DNA from 2 places in the Mycobacterium sp. IDUB_3 genome. Region 2 is predicted to be linked to the other one. Evidence: riboswitches for the same ligand, from Rfam matches in the RefSeq annotation. Region 2 holds a riboswitch; the other holds the start of a gene.
The links. Region 2 has a riboswitch for cobalamin ahead of ACZYVJ_RS23015 ((2Fe-2S)-binding protein). Riboswitches for the same ligand answer to the same signal wherever they lie in the genome.
Positions count from the first base shown of each region.

Region 1 (7,500 bases), on a different contig from region 2:
TTCACCGCTTTGTGCAGGGCATTCAGCGCGCACAGTCTGATAGCCTCTAACAAAGATTTGGTTCGGCAAGAGAGGACGAATGCGAATGTTCGCCAGCCCGCAGTCGTCCAGATTTGCACACCGCTAACCATGGCGAAGGCCGACTCACTGCGAGCCAGCGGCACAGCCGATTCTCCCACTCGCCGCGCCGAGATCCTGGCCACCGCCGCGTCTTTGATCGCATCCTCAGGGCTGCGGACGTCGCTGCAGGAGATCGCGGATGCCGCAGGCATTCTTCCCGGCAGCCTGTATCACCATTTCGAGTCCAAAGAAGCCATCCTCGTCGAGCTGATCTTGCGCTACCAGGAAGACCTGGAGCGCATCGGACGGTCCGCGCAGGAGAGATTGGACGGACCTGATGCTCGTCCGGTCGCCGACCAGATCATCGAGCTCGGGTCGGCGATCGCCAACTGCGCCGTCGAACACCGCGCGGCGTTGCAGATGTCGTTCTATGAGGGGCCGGGTACGGACCCGGAGCTGACCAAGCTGACGCAGCAGCGGCCCGTGGCCATCCAGGAGGCGATGCTGCAGACGCTGCGGGCAGGTCGGTGGAGCGGCTACATCAAACCCGACATCGATCTGCCGACGCTGGCCGATCGAATCTGCCAAACCATGCTGCAGGTCGGCCTCGACGTCATGCGCCACAGTTCGTCAGCCAACCAGGTGGCCGAGCTGCTGTGCCGAATCATCCTGCAGGGCTTGGCAACTCGCCCTCCAGCTGACTCGGCACTCGACCGGTCCAACGCCTTTGCCGCCGCCAATGACGTCATCGCGACATGGTCCGACGACAGCGACGCGGACCCGAGCGACAAGGCGGCGCTGGTGCGCGCGGTGGCGCGAACGGAATTCGGGCGCAGGGGGTACGAGGTCACCACCATCAGGGACATCGCCTCGGCGGCCGGCCTGGGCACCGGGACGGTATACCGGGTGATCGGATCGAAGGACGAACTTCTGGACTCGATCATGCGCTCTTTCGGCAAGAAGGTGGAGGCCGGCTGGGTCAGCGTGCTTCGTTCCGACGCCACCCCCACCGAGAAGCTGGACGCGCTGAGCTGGGTCAACGTCAATGCGTTGGATCAGTTTTCCGACGAGTTCAGGATTCAGCTGGCCTGGATGCGGCTGTCGCCGCCGACAGCGAATCCAGGCTGGTCCTACACGACGCGCCTGAGGCAGATGAAATCGCTGCTCTCCGAAGGGCTCCGCTCGGGCGAGATCGCGATGGAAGCCCCGTCGACCGCGATGCTGGCGCGCTGCCTCATCGGCCTGCAGTGGATTCCGGAGAACATTCTCCGCGAGATTGGCAAACGCCCTGCTTTGCTGCATGTTCGCGACACCGTCCTGCGCGGCGTCGCCGTCCGCGGCAACTAAACCTCAATTAACCCGCCCCGGTATTGAACCAAATAACTGTTACCCATACAGTTGAGCAGTTAGAACCGCGTTGGCATTATCCGAGAAGGGGATTTCCATGACCATTGTCGATCGGTTGCGCTACGACGGCAAGCGCGCTCTCGTTGTTGGTGGCGCGACTGGCATGGGCGCCGCGGCGGCCAAGTCAGCGGCCGAACTGGGTGCCGAAGTCATTGTGATGGACTACGCGCCGGTCGATTACAAGGTCGCCCAGTCCGTCCAGGTGGACCTACGCGACCCCGCATCCATCGATTCCGCCCTCGAGCAGGTCGAGGGCCCGATCCACGCGGTGTTCTCCGCCGCCGGCGTCGCGGACGGCACGATCGACCTGATGAAGATCAACTTCATCGGCCACCGCCACCTCATCGACCGGCTGCTGGAGCAGAACAAGCTGCCGAACGGCGCTGCGATCTGCTTCATCTCTTCGGTGGCCGGCATGGGTTGGGAGAACGACCTGGACCTGATGCTGGAATTCCTGGCCACGCCGGACTTCGCGGCGGCCGAGGCCTGGTGCCAGGCGCACGAGGCCGAAGGCATCAACCATTACGGCACCAGCAAGAAGGTGATCAACACCTACGTGGCGACCCAGGGCTATCCGCTGGCGAAGAAGGGCATTCGGATCAACGCGATCTGCCCGGGGCCGACCGACACCCCGCTGGCCCAGGCCAACGCGGACCTGTGGCTCAGCTTCGCCCAGGACTACCGCGACGAGACCGGCTCGAAGGTGCACACCCCCGAGCAGATGGGCGACGTGATGACGTTCCTCAACAGCGAAGCGGCCTGCGGCATCAGCGGGATCACGCTGCTGGTGGACTCCGGACACACCATGGCCTCGATGACCGGCGCCTACGCGCCCGGCAAGCCGATCATCGACATCATCATGGGCAAGGTAAAGCTGTAGCCCCGCTGCCGGGATCCGTCGCGCTACCGTCGGAGGGATGGCACGCATCATCGTCTTCGGCGGGCACGGCAAGGTCGCACTGCAGCTCGCCCGAATCCTGACCGAACGCGGCGACCAGGTGAGCTCGGTCTTCCGCAATCCCGACCAATCCGACGATGTCGCTGCCACCGGTGCCAAACCGGTGGTGGCCGACATCGAGCGGCTCGACACCGACGCGCTGGCTGACCTGGTGACCGGACACGACGCGGTCGTCTTCTCGGCCGGGGCCGGCGGTGGTGATCCGGACCGGACCTATGCCGTCGACCGCGACGCGGCGATCCGGGTGATCGACGCCACCGCACAGGCGGGCATCAAGCGGTTCGTCATGGTGTCCTACTTCGGCGCGGGGCCGGATCACGGTGTGCCGCAAGATGATCCGTTCTTCGCCTATGCGCAGGCCAAGGCCGCCGCCGATACCCACCTGCGCGACAGCGACCTGGACTGGACGGTGTTGGGTCCCGGCCGGCTCACGCTGGAACCGGCGACCGGCAAGATCGCGCTACGGGACGGAAACCGGCCCGAAAATGACTCCGTGTCCCGCGCAGACGTCGCGCTCGTCGCGGCCGCCGCGCTGGCCGACGATTCGACCATCCGGCGGACCATCGAATTCAACAACGGCGACATCCCGATCGCCGAGGCACTGGCTGGCTGACCCGGCCGAGTAGCGTGCAGTCCATGGGGGAAGCGCCGACGAAGTGGCAACCCGACATGGCCGACGTCTTGCCTATTTCGAAGTCGGAGATCCCCACGGACCGCTCGTCATCCATAATCACGGTGGACCCAGTAGCCGACTCGAGGCACGCCTCTTAGCGGATGCCGCGTCGAAGAATCGACCGCGACTCGTCTGTGTGGACCGACCAGGCATGGGTCAGTCCAGCCGTCAGAAAACACGCTCGTACTCCGGCTGGGCCGACGACCTGATGACGGTTGCGGATGCGTTGGGGTACCGCGAATTCGGGGTCACAGGCTGGTCTGAGGGCGCCCGTGGGCACTCGCTGCGGCCGCCTACATCGATCCCATTCGACTGCGTCACGTGAGCAGCATCGCGGGTGGAAGTTACGGAGCGTTCGGTGACAACTGGGCAGCCGGTCACCTTTCCAAAATCGACGCACTGGGCGGTTCCCTTGCACTGCGTATGAAACCCGCGTTCAGCATCATGTACGCCATCCTGGGCGTAACCGCCAAACACTTCCGCGGATCGTTCGTCAAACAAATACGAAAGATCGTCAACGATTACGATCGGCAGATCCTGCTTCGCCCGGAGATCGAAACCGCCTTCAGCGAATCGTGCGCCGAATGCTTCGCTCACGGTTCGGGCGGATTGGTGCGCGACGCTGAAGTCCTTTATCGGAGTTGGGCTTTCGATCTGTCGACAATCGGACGCCGAGTCCACATGTGGCAGGGACTCGATGACCGGCTTGTCCCGGACCTCATCAATAAGGCGGTGGCCGACGCAATGCCTGGCGCGGTGTGGCATCCGGTCGCTGATGCCGGGCACTTCGTGGCCGTCGGCGTCGCGGACGAAATCTTCGCCATCGCTGCCGAGGAGCTGGGCGGTCGGCGGACTCGTTGACAGGTATCGCGAGTGACACTGGCCGGCGCTCAGCACCGATCCGCGAACGTTTGGCGCCCGCCCGGACCTGGCTGACTGACCCCGCCGGAGTAAGCTACCTTACGCAGCTGGTCTGCTTGCGCCGCAACGGCGGCGTGGGCATCGAGCGAGGCAACGTTAGTAACGCTTCGTGAGAGGGAACCCGGTGAGAATCCGGGACTGTCCCGCAACGGTATGCAGGAACGACCGCCGTCAGAGTTTTTGGCAAGCACTGGTCGCAAGACTGGGAAGCGACGGCCATTAGGAGCACCACCGAAGTGCGCGCCTGCGAGTCCGGAGACCTGCCAGCCGTGCCGGGCGCGCCGCGTCCGGCGGCTCATCGCCTCGAGGAATGGGCGTTCGGCTGCAGTCGTTGCGATTGGTACCTGGGTACGCACCGCCAACGGATTGGCTGCACGTCCGCCGGCGGTGACCACCACGCCGATTGAAGGACGAATAACGTGACCCCTCAAGCATTCACCGCAACGGTTGTCGGCTCGCCACGCATCGGTCCCAAGCGCGAACTCAAACGCGCCACCGAGGGCTACTGGGCCGGACGCACCAGCCGAGCCGATCTGGAAAAGGTTGCCGCCACACTGCGCCGCGACACCTGGAAGGGCCTGGTCGACGCTGGCCTGGACTCGGTGCCGGTGAACACCTTCTCTTACTACGACCAGATGCTCGACACCGCGGTCATGCTGGCCGCGCTGCCGGCCCGGGCCGCGCAGGTCCCCGACGACCTGGACCGTTACTTCGCCGCGGCGCGCGGCAATAAGGACGTCGCGCCGCTGGAGATGACCAAATGGTTCGACACCAACTACCACTACATCGTTCCCGAGATCGGGCCGGAGACCACGTTTTCGCTGAACCCCGACAAGGTGCTGTCGGAGCTGAAAGAGGCTCGAGGTCTTGGGATTCCGGCCCGCCCGGTGGTCATCGGCCCGGTGACGTTCCTGCTGCTGAGCAAGGGCGTCGACGGTGGCGGCGCGCCGATCGAGCGGCTCCAGGAGCTGATACCGATCTATTCGGAGCTGTTGTCGCTGCTCGCCGACAACGGCGCGCAGTGGGTCCAGCTCGACGAGCCCGCGCTGGTCACCGACATCTCCCCCGACGCGCCGGCTTTGGCCGAGGCGGTCTACAACAAGCTGGGCTCGGTGAGCAACCGGCCGGCCATCTACGTCGCCACCTACTTCGGTGATCCCGGCGCCTCCTTGGCCGGGCTGGCCCGCACGCCCGTGGAGGGGATCGGTGTCGACCTGGTCTACGGCGCCGACACGGCAGTGGCGGCGGTGCCGGAGCTGGCCGGCAAGACCCTGGTCGCCGGTGTGGTGGACGGGCGCAACATCTGGCGCACCGACCTGGAGTCGGCGCTGGGCAAGCTGACCACCCTGCTGGGTTCGGCGGCCCACGTGGCGGTCTCGACGTCCTGCTCGACGCTGCACGTGCCGTACTCGCTGGAGCCCGAGACCGGCCTCGATGACGCGCTGGGCAGCTGGCTGGCGTTCGGACAGGAGAAGGTCGCCGAGGTGGTGACGCTGGCCCGGGCACTACACGAGGGCCGCGACGCGGTCGCCGACGAGATTGCCGCGTCCAACGCCGCGGTGGCGTCCCGCAAGAGCGACCCGCGCCTGCACAACGACGGGCTGCGGGCTCGCATCGATTCGATCGTCGCGTCGGGAACGCACCGTGGTGATGCGGCTCAGCGCCGCGCCAGCCAGGAAGAGCGGCTGCATTTGCCGCCGCTGCCGACCACCACCATCGGGTCGTTCCCGCAGACCGTCGAGATCCGCAAGGCCCGCGCCGCGCTGGTCGCCGGTGAGATCGACGAGGCCGAGTATCAGAGGCGGATGAAGCAGGAGATCGCCGACGTCATCAAGTTGCAGGAAAGCCTCGGGATCGACGTGCTGGTGCACGGCGAACCGGAGCGCAACGACATGGTGCAGTACTTCGCCGAGCAACTGGACGGCTTCTTCGCCACGAAGAACGGCTGGGTGCAGTCCTACGGCAGCCGGTGCGTGCGGCCGCCGGTTCTTTTCGGCGATGTGATCCGCCAGCACCCGATGACGGTGGAGTGGGCCAAGTATGCGCAGTCGCTGACCGACAAGCCGGTGAAGGGCATGCTGACCGGTCCGGTGACGATCCTGGCGTGGTCGTTCGTCCGCGACGACCAGCCGCTGGCCGACACCGCCAACCAGGTGGCGCTGGCCATCCGTGACGAGACCGTGGATCTGCAGGCCGCGGGCATCGCGGTGATCCAGGTCGACGAGCCGGCACTGCGGGAGCTGCTGCCGCTGCGTCGCGCCGATCAGGACGACTACTTGCGTTGGGCGGTAGGGTCTTTCCGGTTGGCCACCTCCGGCGTCGCGGACTCCACCCAGATCCACACCCACCTGTGCTATTCGGAATTCGGTGAGGTGATCGGAGCCATCGCCGACCTGGACGCCGATGTGACGTCCATCGAGGCGGCACGCTCACACATGGAGGTGCTGGACGATCTGAACTCGATCGGCTTCTCCAACAGCGTGGGGCCGGGCGTCTACGACATCCACTCGCCGCGGGTGCCGAGCACGGACGAGATGGCCGAGTCGCTGCGCGCGGCGCTGCGGGCCGTGCCCGCCGAGCGGCTGTGGGTCAACCCCGACTGCGGGTTGAAGACCCGCAACACCGACGAGGTGAATGCGTCGCTGAAGAACATGGTCGCCGCCGCGCACCAAGTTCGCGCGAAGGCTTAGGTTTTCGGGTTTTCGCGAGCGTAAGCCCACTGCGATTTCCGGCGATTATTCGCAGGGGGCTTACGCTCGCGGACCTACTCCGACTTCTCCGAAACCAGTTCCACCGGAACGTCGTCGGCCCACGGCTGGCGGACGACCATGTCGGCGACCCGGACGATGCCGCGCTCGAATTCACCCGTCGCCGCGTCGACCAACCGGTACGCCTGCGTCTGCTTGTGAATCGGTTGTGCGTCAAGCAGAACCACGCGGACCTCGCCCGGTACGAAGTGGCAGCGCTCCTGCAGGGCGGCGATCAGTTGCTCGTTGTGCATGTGGCCGTCGCCGAAGTTCCAGCCGATGGCGGTGCTGCAGATCCGTTCGCCGTCGGTGATGACGTAGTCGTCCTCGTTCTGCCCCGCCATGGCGCGGTGCGCCAGCGTGAACAGCGCGCGGCCGTGAGTGTTGAAGCCGCGGAACGCATATCCCATGTAGATCGGGATCTGCGCCGCCTCGGGGCTGCCGTAGAACCGCTCCAGCTGGGCCTGCGGCATGCTGGCGATCGCCACGATGCCCCTGCCGATCTTGTCGCTGGCCGATGGCTTGATGCACCACAGCGTGGTGTCCCAGTTGCCCGCGTAGTAACGCATCCCGAGCAGGAAGGAGATCTTGCGCGGAAACATGTTGCCCAACACGACGATTCCCGCAATGACGACGAACAGGACCGCCACCACCACCGGGTGCCGCAGGTCGCTCAGCCCGATGTGGGTGTGCGCGACGAACAACGACAACACCCCGAAGATCATGAAGACGTT
Region 1 covers NZ_JBVAXZ010000001.1:1,974,842-1,982,341, forward strand. Annotated here, with positions in the region: gene ACZYVJ_RS08595 (TetR/AcrR family transcriptional regulator) at 130-1,407, shown strand; gene ACZYVJ_RS08600 (SDR family oxidoreductase) at 1,505-2,347, shown strand; gene ACZYVJ_RS08605 (SDR family oxidoreductase) at 2,385-3,038, shown strand; gene ACZYVJ_RS08610 (alpha/beta fold hydrolase) at 3,082-3,423, shown strand; gene ACZYVJ_RS08615 (alpha/beta fold hydrolase) at 3,420-3,959, shown strand; cobalamin riboswitch at 4,100-4,301, shown strand; gene metE (5-methyltetrahydropteroyltriglutamate--homocysteine S-methyltransferase) at 4,439-6,709, shown strand; gene ACZYVJ_RS08625 (DUF3556 domain-containing protein) at 6,784-7,500, opposite strand, start outside.
Region 1: another riboswitch for cobalamin. It lies ahead of metE (5-methyltetrahydropteroyltriglutamate--homocysteine S-methyltransferase); the one in region 2 lies ahead of ACZYVJ_RS23015 ((2Fe-2S)-binding protein).

Region 2 (7,500 bases):
CGTCGGTGCGTTCGGTGAGCACCGCGCCGCCGTGGGCCGCGATGCGATGGATCTTCACCTCAAAGGCGGCGCGGCCCTCCATCCGGCGAAACAGCTTGATGGCCCTGGCCCGGCCATGGATGGTGGGCAGGCCGACGTTCTCGTAGACGAGATCGTCGGCCAGCGCGGCGTCGGCGGCGTCGTAATCCGCGTCCTGCAGGGCGTTCAGGAATCCTTCGACCGTGCGGGTGTTCGCAACGGTTGTGCCAGTCAGCTCGGTCATCTTGCCAGCGTAGGCGCGTGGCAACGGGGCGCTATGGCAGGGTAAGCACGATGCGCGTCGCCGTGGTCGCCGGGCCGGATCCCGGGCATGCGTTCCCGGCGATCGCGCTGTGCCGGCGCTTCGCCGAAGCCGGCGACGAGCCCACTCTGTTCACCGGCGCCGAATGGCTGGACGCCGCCCGCGGGACCGGCATCGACGCCGCCGCGCTGGACGGGCTGGCGGCCCTCGACGACGACGTCGATGCCGGGGCCCGGATCCACCGGCGCGCCGCGCGGATGGCCGTGCTCAACGTGCCCGCGCTGCGCGAATTGGCGCCCGACCTGGTGGTGTCCGACGTCATCACCGCCGGCGGTGGCATGGCCGCCGAGCTGTTGGGCATCCCGTGGATCGAACTCAACCCGCACCCGCTGTACCTACCGTCGCAAGGACTGCCGCCGATCGGCAGCGGGCTGGCGCCGGGCACCGGCATCCGGGGCCGGCTGCGCGATGCCGCGATGCGCGCGCTGACGGCGCGATCGGTGCGTACCGGCCTGCAGCAGCGCGCCGACTCGCGCGTCGAGATCGGGCTGCCGGCGCGCGATCCCGGCCCGCTGCGCCGGCTGATCGCGACGCTGCCCGCGCTGGAGGTTCCCCGCCCGGACTGGCCCGCCGAGGCCGTCGTCGTCGGGCCGTTGCACTTCGAACCGACCGACCGGATTCTCGAGGTCCCGGCGGGGTCCGGGCCGGTGGTGGTCATCGCGCCGTCGACCGCCTTGATCGGCACCGAGGGCCTCGCCGAGGTGGCGCTGGCGTGCTTGACGCCGGGGGAGACCCTGCCGGCGGGGTCGCGCCTGCTGGTGTCGCGGTTGGACGGTCCGGAGCTGACGGTGCCGCCGTGGGCGACCGTCGGGCTGGGACGCCAGGACGAGCTGCTGGCGCATGCCGACCTGGTGATCTGCGGCGGCGGCCACGGCATGGTGGCCAAGACGCTGCTGGCCGGCGTGCCGCTGGTGGTGGTGCCCGGCGGCGGTGACCAGTGGGAGATCGCCAACCGGGTGCAGCGCCAGGGCAGCGCCCGGCTGATCCGGCCGCTGACCGCCGACACGCTGGTGGCCGCGGTCAACGAGGTGCTGTCGTCGCCGGGTTACCGTGCGGCGGCGCAGGCGGCGGCGGCCGGCGTCGCCGGCGTCGCCGACCCGGTCCGGGTGTGCCGCGACGCGCTGGCGGTCGCCGGATGATCCGCAGCGCGCCGCCGCGGTCGCCTTATGCTTCGGCGGGATGCACCCGATGAGGATCATCACGACAATCGCCGCCGGCGCCGTGGCGGCCGGCGCGCTGGCCGGCGCGGCCGTCGCGCACGCCGACAGTCCCGAGGAACAGCAGGCCTGCCAGTTGATGGACGATCCGGCCGCCGCCCAACAGGGACTCGCGCCGGCCGAGTACGCCTTCATGCAGTTGCGCGCCACCATGTCGGCCCAACGCGCGCGCGACGTGATGTCCATCGCGGTGCAGGAGGACTGCCCCAACCACATCATCGACCTGCCGGCCAGCTGGCGGTAGCGCGCTTCGCGCTCAGGTGTCCGATACCTGCGGGCTGGGTATGTTGACTGGCGTGCGGCTAACGGAGTTTCACGAGCGGGTAGTCCTACGCTTTGGCACTACCTACGGGTCTTCGGTCCTGGTGGATCACGTGCTGACCGGCTTCGACGGCCGCACGGCGGCCCAAGCCATCGAGGCCGGGATCGAGCCCCGCGACATCTGGCGGGCGTTGTGCGTGGACTTCGACGTGCCTCGGGAACAGTGGTGATCTGACGCGTCAGTCGTATGCCGGGTACGCGTTCTGCCGCAGCACGCAGTCGCCGCACAGAGAACTTCCCGGCAGTCGATAGAAAAGGCAACAGCTGCGGCGGCTGAAGCCCAGTTCTGGGCCGGTCAGGACACCGGACCCGGCCAGCACGCCGGTGTCCAACAGCGACCGCGTCATCTCCACGATCGCGGGGCGCAGGTCCGGCCGCGCCGACAGCATGGCCCGTGCGGCTCCCACCAGTGCGGAGGCGATGTTGCCCGCGAGCAGGGCGGGCGCCAGGTTGACCCGCAGGCCGGCGGCGAGCGGCCGCATGTGCTCGCTCACCACGATGCGATACAGCATGTCCGGTGCGGGGAAGGTGACGGGTTTCCCGGCAGGTTCGGGCAGTCGTAGCTGTGCACCGTCGTCGGCGCGCTGCAGGTCTTCGAGGTCGGGGACGACGCCGTGGCCGACCGCGCAGGCGAGCACCGGAGACCACAGCCGAGTGGCGTGGGCGAGGTGAACCAGCGACGCGCCGATCCGCAGATCGGCCGTGCGGTAGCGCCGAATGGTGGCGTCGATCAAGTCGGCACAGCCGTCCGCGTAGGACTGTCCGACCGGATGCCATCCCGCGGCGTCTCCACCCACGGTCAGAGTGAAAAAGCCTCCGTAGCAAGCTATTTCAGCCAGCTGAGCGGAGATGTCCATTGCTTCGCGACCGCCTCTTGGGGAAATCCGCCCCGGTTGTGGTGAGGGCGCGTCGACGGCGAGTATCTGGCTCTCTCGGGTGGGCATGCCCATGGAGATCACAGTGGCGGGACCGCACCGGATTCACACCGGTTTCCTCGTGCTTTCGGGCTGGAAGGCCCGTCGACGCCTTTCGGTAGCCGATGTTGCCACACGCGACGGAGAGAACGGCGTGTCGACCTTGAATCGAACACCTGTTCGGCTACTGTGGTGAGTGTTCGGCCAGCCAACTTGTCGGTGGCCCTCTCTAGTGTCACCGACAACCGACCGATACCGGTCAGACGAACACCGACTATAGGAGAGGCACCATGGCGCAAGCCCCCGACCGCGAGAAGGCTCTCGAACTGGCGATGGCCCAGATCGAAAAGAGCTATGGCAAAGGCTCGGTGATGCGTCTCGGCGACGAGACCCGTCAGCCGATCTCGATCATCCCGACCGGATCCATCGCACTGGACGTTGCCCTGGGCATCGGCGGGCTGCCCCGCGGCCGGGTCGTGGAGATCTACGGCCCGGAATCCTCGGGTAAGACCACCGTCGCCCTGCACGCGGTGGCCAACGCCCAGGCCGCCGGCGGCGTCGCCGCCTTCATCGACGCCGAGCACGCCCTGGATCCCGACTACGCCAAGAAACTCGGCGTGGACACCGATTCCCTGCTGGTCAGCCAGCCCGACACGGGGGAGCAGGCCCTCGAGATCGCCGACATGCTGATCCGCTCCGGCGCCCTGGACATCCTGGTCATCGACTCGGTGGCCGCGCTGGTGCCGCGCGCCGAGCTCGAAGGCGAGATGGGCGACAGCCACGTCGGACTACAGGCCCGGCTGATGAGCCAGGCCCTGCGGAAAATGACTGGCGCGCTGAATAATTCGGGCACCACCGCGATCTTCATCAACCAGCTGCGCGAGAAGATCGGAGTGATGTTCGGCAGCCCCGAGACCACCACGGGTGGAAAGGCTTTGAAGTTCTACGCGTCGGTGCGCATGGACGTGCGCCGGATCGAGACGCTCAAGGACGGCACCAACGCGGTCGGTAACCGCACCCGGGTCAAGATCGTCAAGAACAAGGTGGCGCCGCCCTTCAAGCAGGCCGAGTTCGACATCCTCTACGGCCACGGGATCAGCCGGGAAGGATCGCTGATCGACATGGGCGTGGAGCAGGGCTTCATCCGCAAGTCCGGCTCCTGGTTCACCTATGAGGGTGAGCAGCTCGGTCAGGGCAAGGAGAACGCCCGCACCTTCCTGATGGAAAACGACGAAGTCGCCAACGAGATCGAGAAGAAGATCAAGGAAAAGCTCGGCATTGGCGCGGTCGTGACCGATGACGACGTCCTGCCCGCCCCCGTCGACTTCTGAGCCCTCCCGCGAAGAGCAGGCGCGGGCGCTGTGCCTGCGCCTGCTCACCGCGAGAGCGCGCACCAGGGCCGAGTTGCACGGCCGGCTGGCCAAACGCGGCTATCCCGACGACGTCAGTGAACGGGTGCTCGACCGGTTGGCCTCCGTCGGCTTGATCGACGACGCCGACTTCGCCCAGCAGTGGGTGCGGTCCCGCCGGGCGCACGCCGGGAAGAGCAAACGTGCCCTGGCCGCCGAGCTGCACACCAAAGGCGTCGACAACGACGTGATCACCGCGGTACTGGCCGGGATCGACGCCGGCGCCGAGCGGGACCGGGCGGAGCAGTTGGTCCGGTCCAAGCTGCGCCGCGAGACGCTGAACGACGACGACGCGCGGGTGACCCGCAGGCTGGTGGGGATGCTGGCGAGGCGGGGTTACAGCCAGAACATGGCGTGCGAGGTCGTGTTCGCCGAGTTGGCCGCCGAGCGGGAGCGCCGCCGGGTCTAGGCCGGTGACGTGCGGTTTCTCGCGCGCCGACCGGTCGCCGTACCATTGGCCCCGTGACTTCGATGGTGCGAGAGACCGTGGCGGCGGCCGCCGCGCCGGCGCGCACCTACCAAGTCCGCACCTACGGCTGCCAGATGAACGTCCACGACTCGGAACGGTTGGCGGGCCTGCTGGAAGCGGCCGGCTACCAGCGCGCGGCCGACGGCGCCGACGCCGACGTGGTGGTGTTCAACACCTGCGCCGTGCGCGAGAACGCCGACAACAAGCTGTACGGCAACCTCAGCCACCTGGCGCCGCGCAAGCGCGAGGATCCCGAGATGCAGATCGCCGTCGGCGGCTGCCTGGCGCAGAAGGACCGGGACGCCTTGCTGCACAAGGCGCCCTGGGTCGACGTCATCTTCGGCACCCACAACATCGGGTCGCTGCCCACGCTGCTGGAGCGCGCCCGGCACAACAAGGTCGCCCAGGTGGAAATCGCCGAGGCGCTGCGGGAGTTTCCGTCGTCGCTGCCCAGCGCACGCGAATCCGCCTATGCCGCTTGGGTTTCCATTTCCGTCGGGTGCAACAACAGCTGCACGTTCTGCATCGTCCCGTCGCTGCGCGGCAAGGAGGTCGACCGCAGCCCTGACGACATCCTGGCCGAGGTCGCCTCGCTGGTCGACGACGGCGTGCTCGAGGTCACGCTGCTCGGTCAGAACGTCAACGCCTACGGGGTGTCCTTCGCCGACCCCGGCCTGCCCCGCGACCGCGGCGCCTTCGCCCGCCTGCTGCGGGCCTGCGGCGACATCGACGGCCTGGAGCGGGTGCGGTTCACCTCGCCGCATCCGGCCGAATTCACCGACGACGTGATCGAGGCCATGGCGCAGACGCCGAACGTCTGCCCCGCCCTGCACATGCCGCTGCAGTCCGGATCCGACCGGGTGCTGCGCGCCATGCGACGGTCCTACCGGGCCGAGCGTTACCTCGGCATCATCGACCGCGTCCGGGCCGCCATGCCGCACGCCGCCATCACCACCGACCTGATCGTCGGATTCCCCGGTGAGACCGAAGAGGACTTCGCCGCCACGCTCGACGTGGTGCGTCAGGCCCGGTTCTCGGCCGCGTTCACCTTCCAGTACTCCAAGCGGCCCGGCACCCCGGCCGCCGAACTCGACGGCCAGATCCCGAAAGCCGTTGTGCAGGAACGCTATGAGCGGCTCATCGAGCTGCAGGAGGCGATCTCGCTGGAGGGCAATCAGGCGTTGATCGGTCACACCCTCGAATTGCTGGTCGCCAGCGGTGAAGGGCGCAAGGACAGCCGCACCGCCCGCATGTCCGGGCGGGCCCGCGACGGCCGGCTGGTGCACTTCGCCGTCGACACACCCGGGGACGTCAGGCCCGGCGACATCGTCACCACGGTGATCACCGGCGCCGCACCCCACCACCTCATCGCCGACGCGGGCGTCGTCACGCATCGCCGCACCCGGGCGGGCGATGCGCAGGCCGCCGGGCAGCGCCCGCGCGGCATCGGCCTTGGCATGCCCGCCGTCGGGCCGCCCGCCGGCCCGGCCGAACCCCTTGGATGTGCGCTGTGAAAAACGAGATGAACAACGACGACGCACAACTCGGCGCCCTGCGGACCGAGATCGAGGCCGCCGAACGCCGCGTGGCCCGCGGAATCGACCCCGGGCCGCGGGCCTTCTTCGTGTCGATCCTGGTGTTCGTGCTGCTGGCGTCGTTCATCCTGCCGCACACCGGCGACGTGCGCGGCTGGGACGTGTTGTTCGGCAGTCACGGCGCCGGTGCGGCCGCCGTCGGCCTGCCGTCGCGGGTGTTCGCCTGGCTGGCGCTGGTGTTCGGCGTCGGCTTCTCGATGCTGGCGCTGGTGACGCGGCGCTGGGCGTTGGCCTGGGTTGCGTTGGCGGGCACGGCCATCGCGGGCGCCGCGGGCATGCTGGCGATCTGGTCGCGTCAGACCGTGGCCGCGGGGCACCCGGGGCCGGGCTGGGGTCTGATCGTCGCCTGGCTCACCGTGCTCGTCCTCATCTACCACTGGGCCCGGGTGGTCTGGGCGCGCACCATCGTGCAACTCGCCGCCGAGGAGCAGCGGCGCCGCGTCGCGGCGGAGCAGCAGTCAATCACCCTGCTGGACGGCCTCGACGATCCGGCCCCGCCCGCCCCCGCGGAGACCCGCGACGACCCCGGCACGACCAACGGGATCTGACGGCCGCTAGGGCTTGCGGGTCAGGGCCTCGACGGCCGCCTGCGCCCATTGCCGCCACTGCTCAGCGTTGGCCTTGGCCTCTTCGGCCTCCTTGGTGCGGCCCGCGGCCGCGGCCTTCTGCGCCTGCTGTTCGTATTGCTCGGCGCGGGCCTGGAACTGCTCGGCCCGGGCCTGCGCTTGTGGGTCGGACCAGCCCACGTCGCCGGCGTCGCGCACCTTCTTCTCGACCGCGCGCAGCCGGCGCTCCAACTCGGCGGACCGCTCGCGCGGGACCTTGCCGATCGCGTCCCACTTCTCGGTGATCGCGCGCAGCGCCGCGCGGGCGGCGTCGTGGTTGCTGGTGTCCAGCTTCTCCGCCTCGGCCAGCAGCGCCTCTTTGGCGGTCGCATTGGCCCGGAACTCCGCGTCCTTCTCCGCCGTCACCGCGTTGCGGGCGGTGAAGAACACGTCCTGGGCGGCCTTGAAACGCCGCCACAGGGCGTCGTCGACCTCCCGGGTCGCCCGGCCGGCCGCCTTCCACTCGGTGAGCAGCTTGCGGAATTCCGCGCTGGTTGCGGTCCAGTCGGTCGAGTCGGACAGCGCTTCGGCCCGCTCGCACAGGCGCTCCTTGGCCTCACGGATCCCCGCGCGCTCCCGGTCCAGCTCCGCGAAATGCGATCCCCGCCGCCGGTTGAAGGCCTCCCGGGC
Region 2 covers NZ_JBVAXZ010000002.1:447,674-455,173, forward strand. Annotated here, with positions in the region: gene ACZYVJ_RS22995 (limonene-1,2-epoxide hydrolase family protein) at 1-262, opposite strand, end outside; gene ACZYVJ_RS23000 (glycosyltransferase) at 313-1,479, shown strand; gene ACZYVJ_RS23005 (hypothetical protein) at 1,529-1,801, shown strand; gene ACZYVJ_RS23010 (DUF3046 domain-containing protein) at 1,854-2,048, shown strand; gene ACZYVJ_RS23015 ((2Fe-2S)-binding protein) at 2,058-2,735, opposite strand; cobalamin riboswitch at 2,776-2,914, opposite strand; gene recA (recombinase RecA) at 3,083-4,123, shown strand; gene recX (recombination regulator RecX) at 4,089-4,610, shown strand; gene miaB (tRNA (N6-isopentenyl adenosine(37)-C2)-methylthiotransferase MiaB) at 4,673-6,184, shown strand; gene ACZYVJ_RS23035 (Rv2732c family membrane protein) at 6,193-6,813, shown strand; gene ACZYVJ_RS23040 (DUF349 domain-containing protein) at 6,820-7,500, opposite strand, start outside.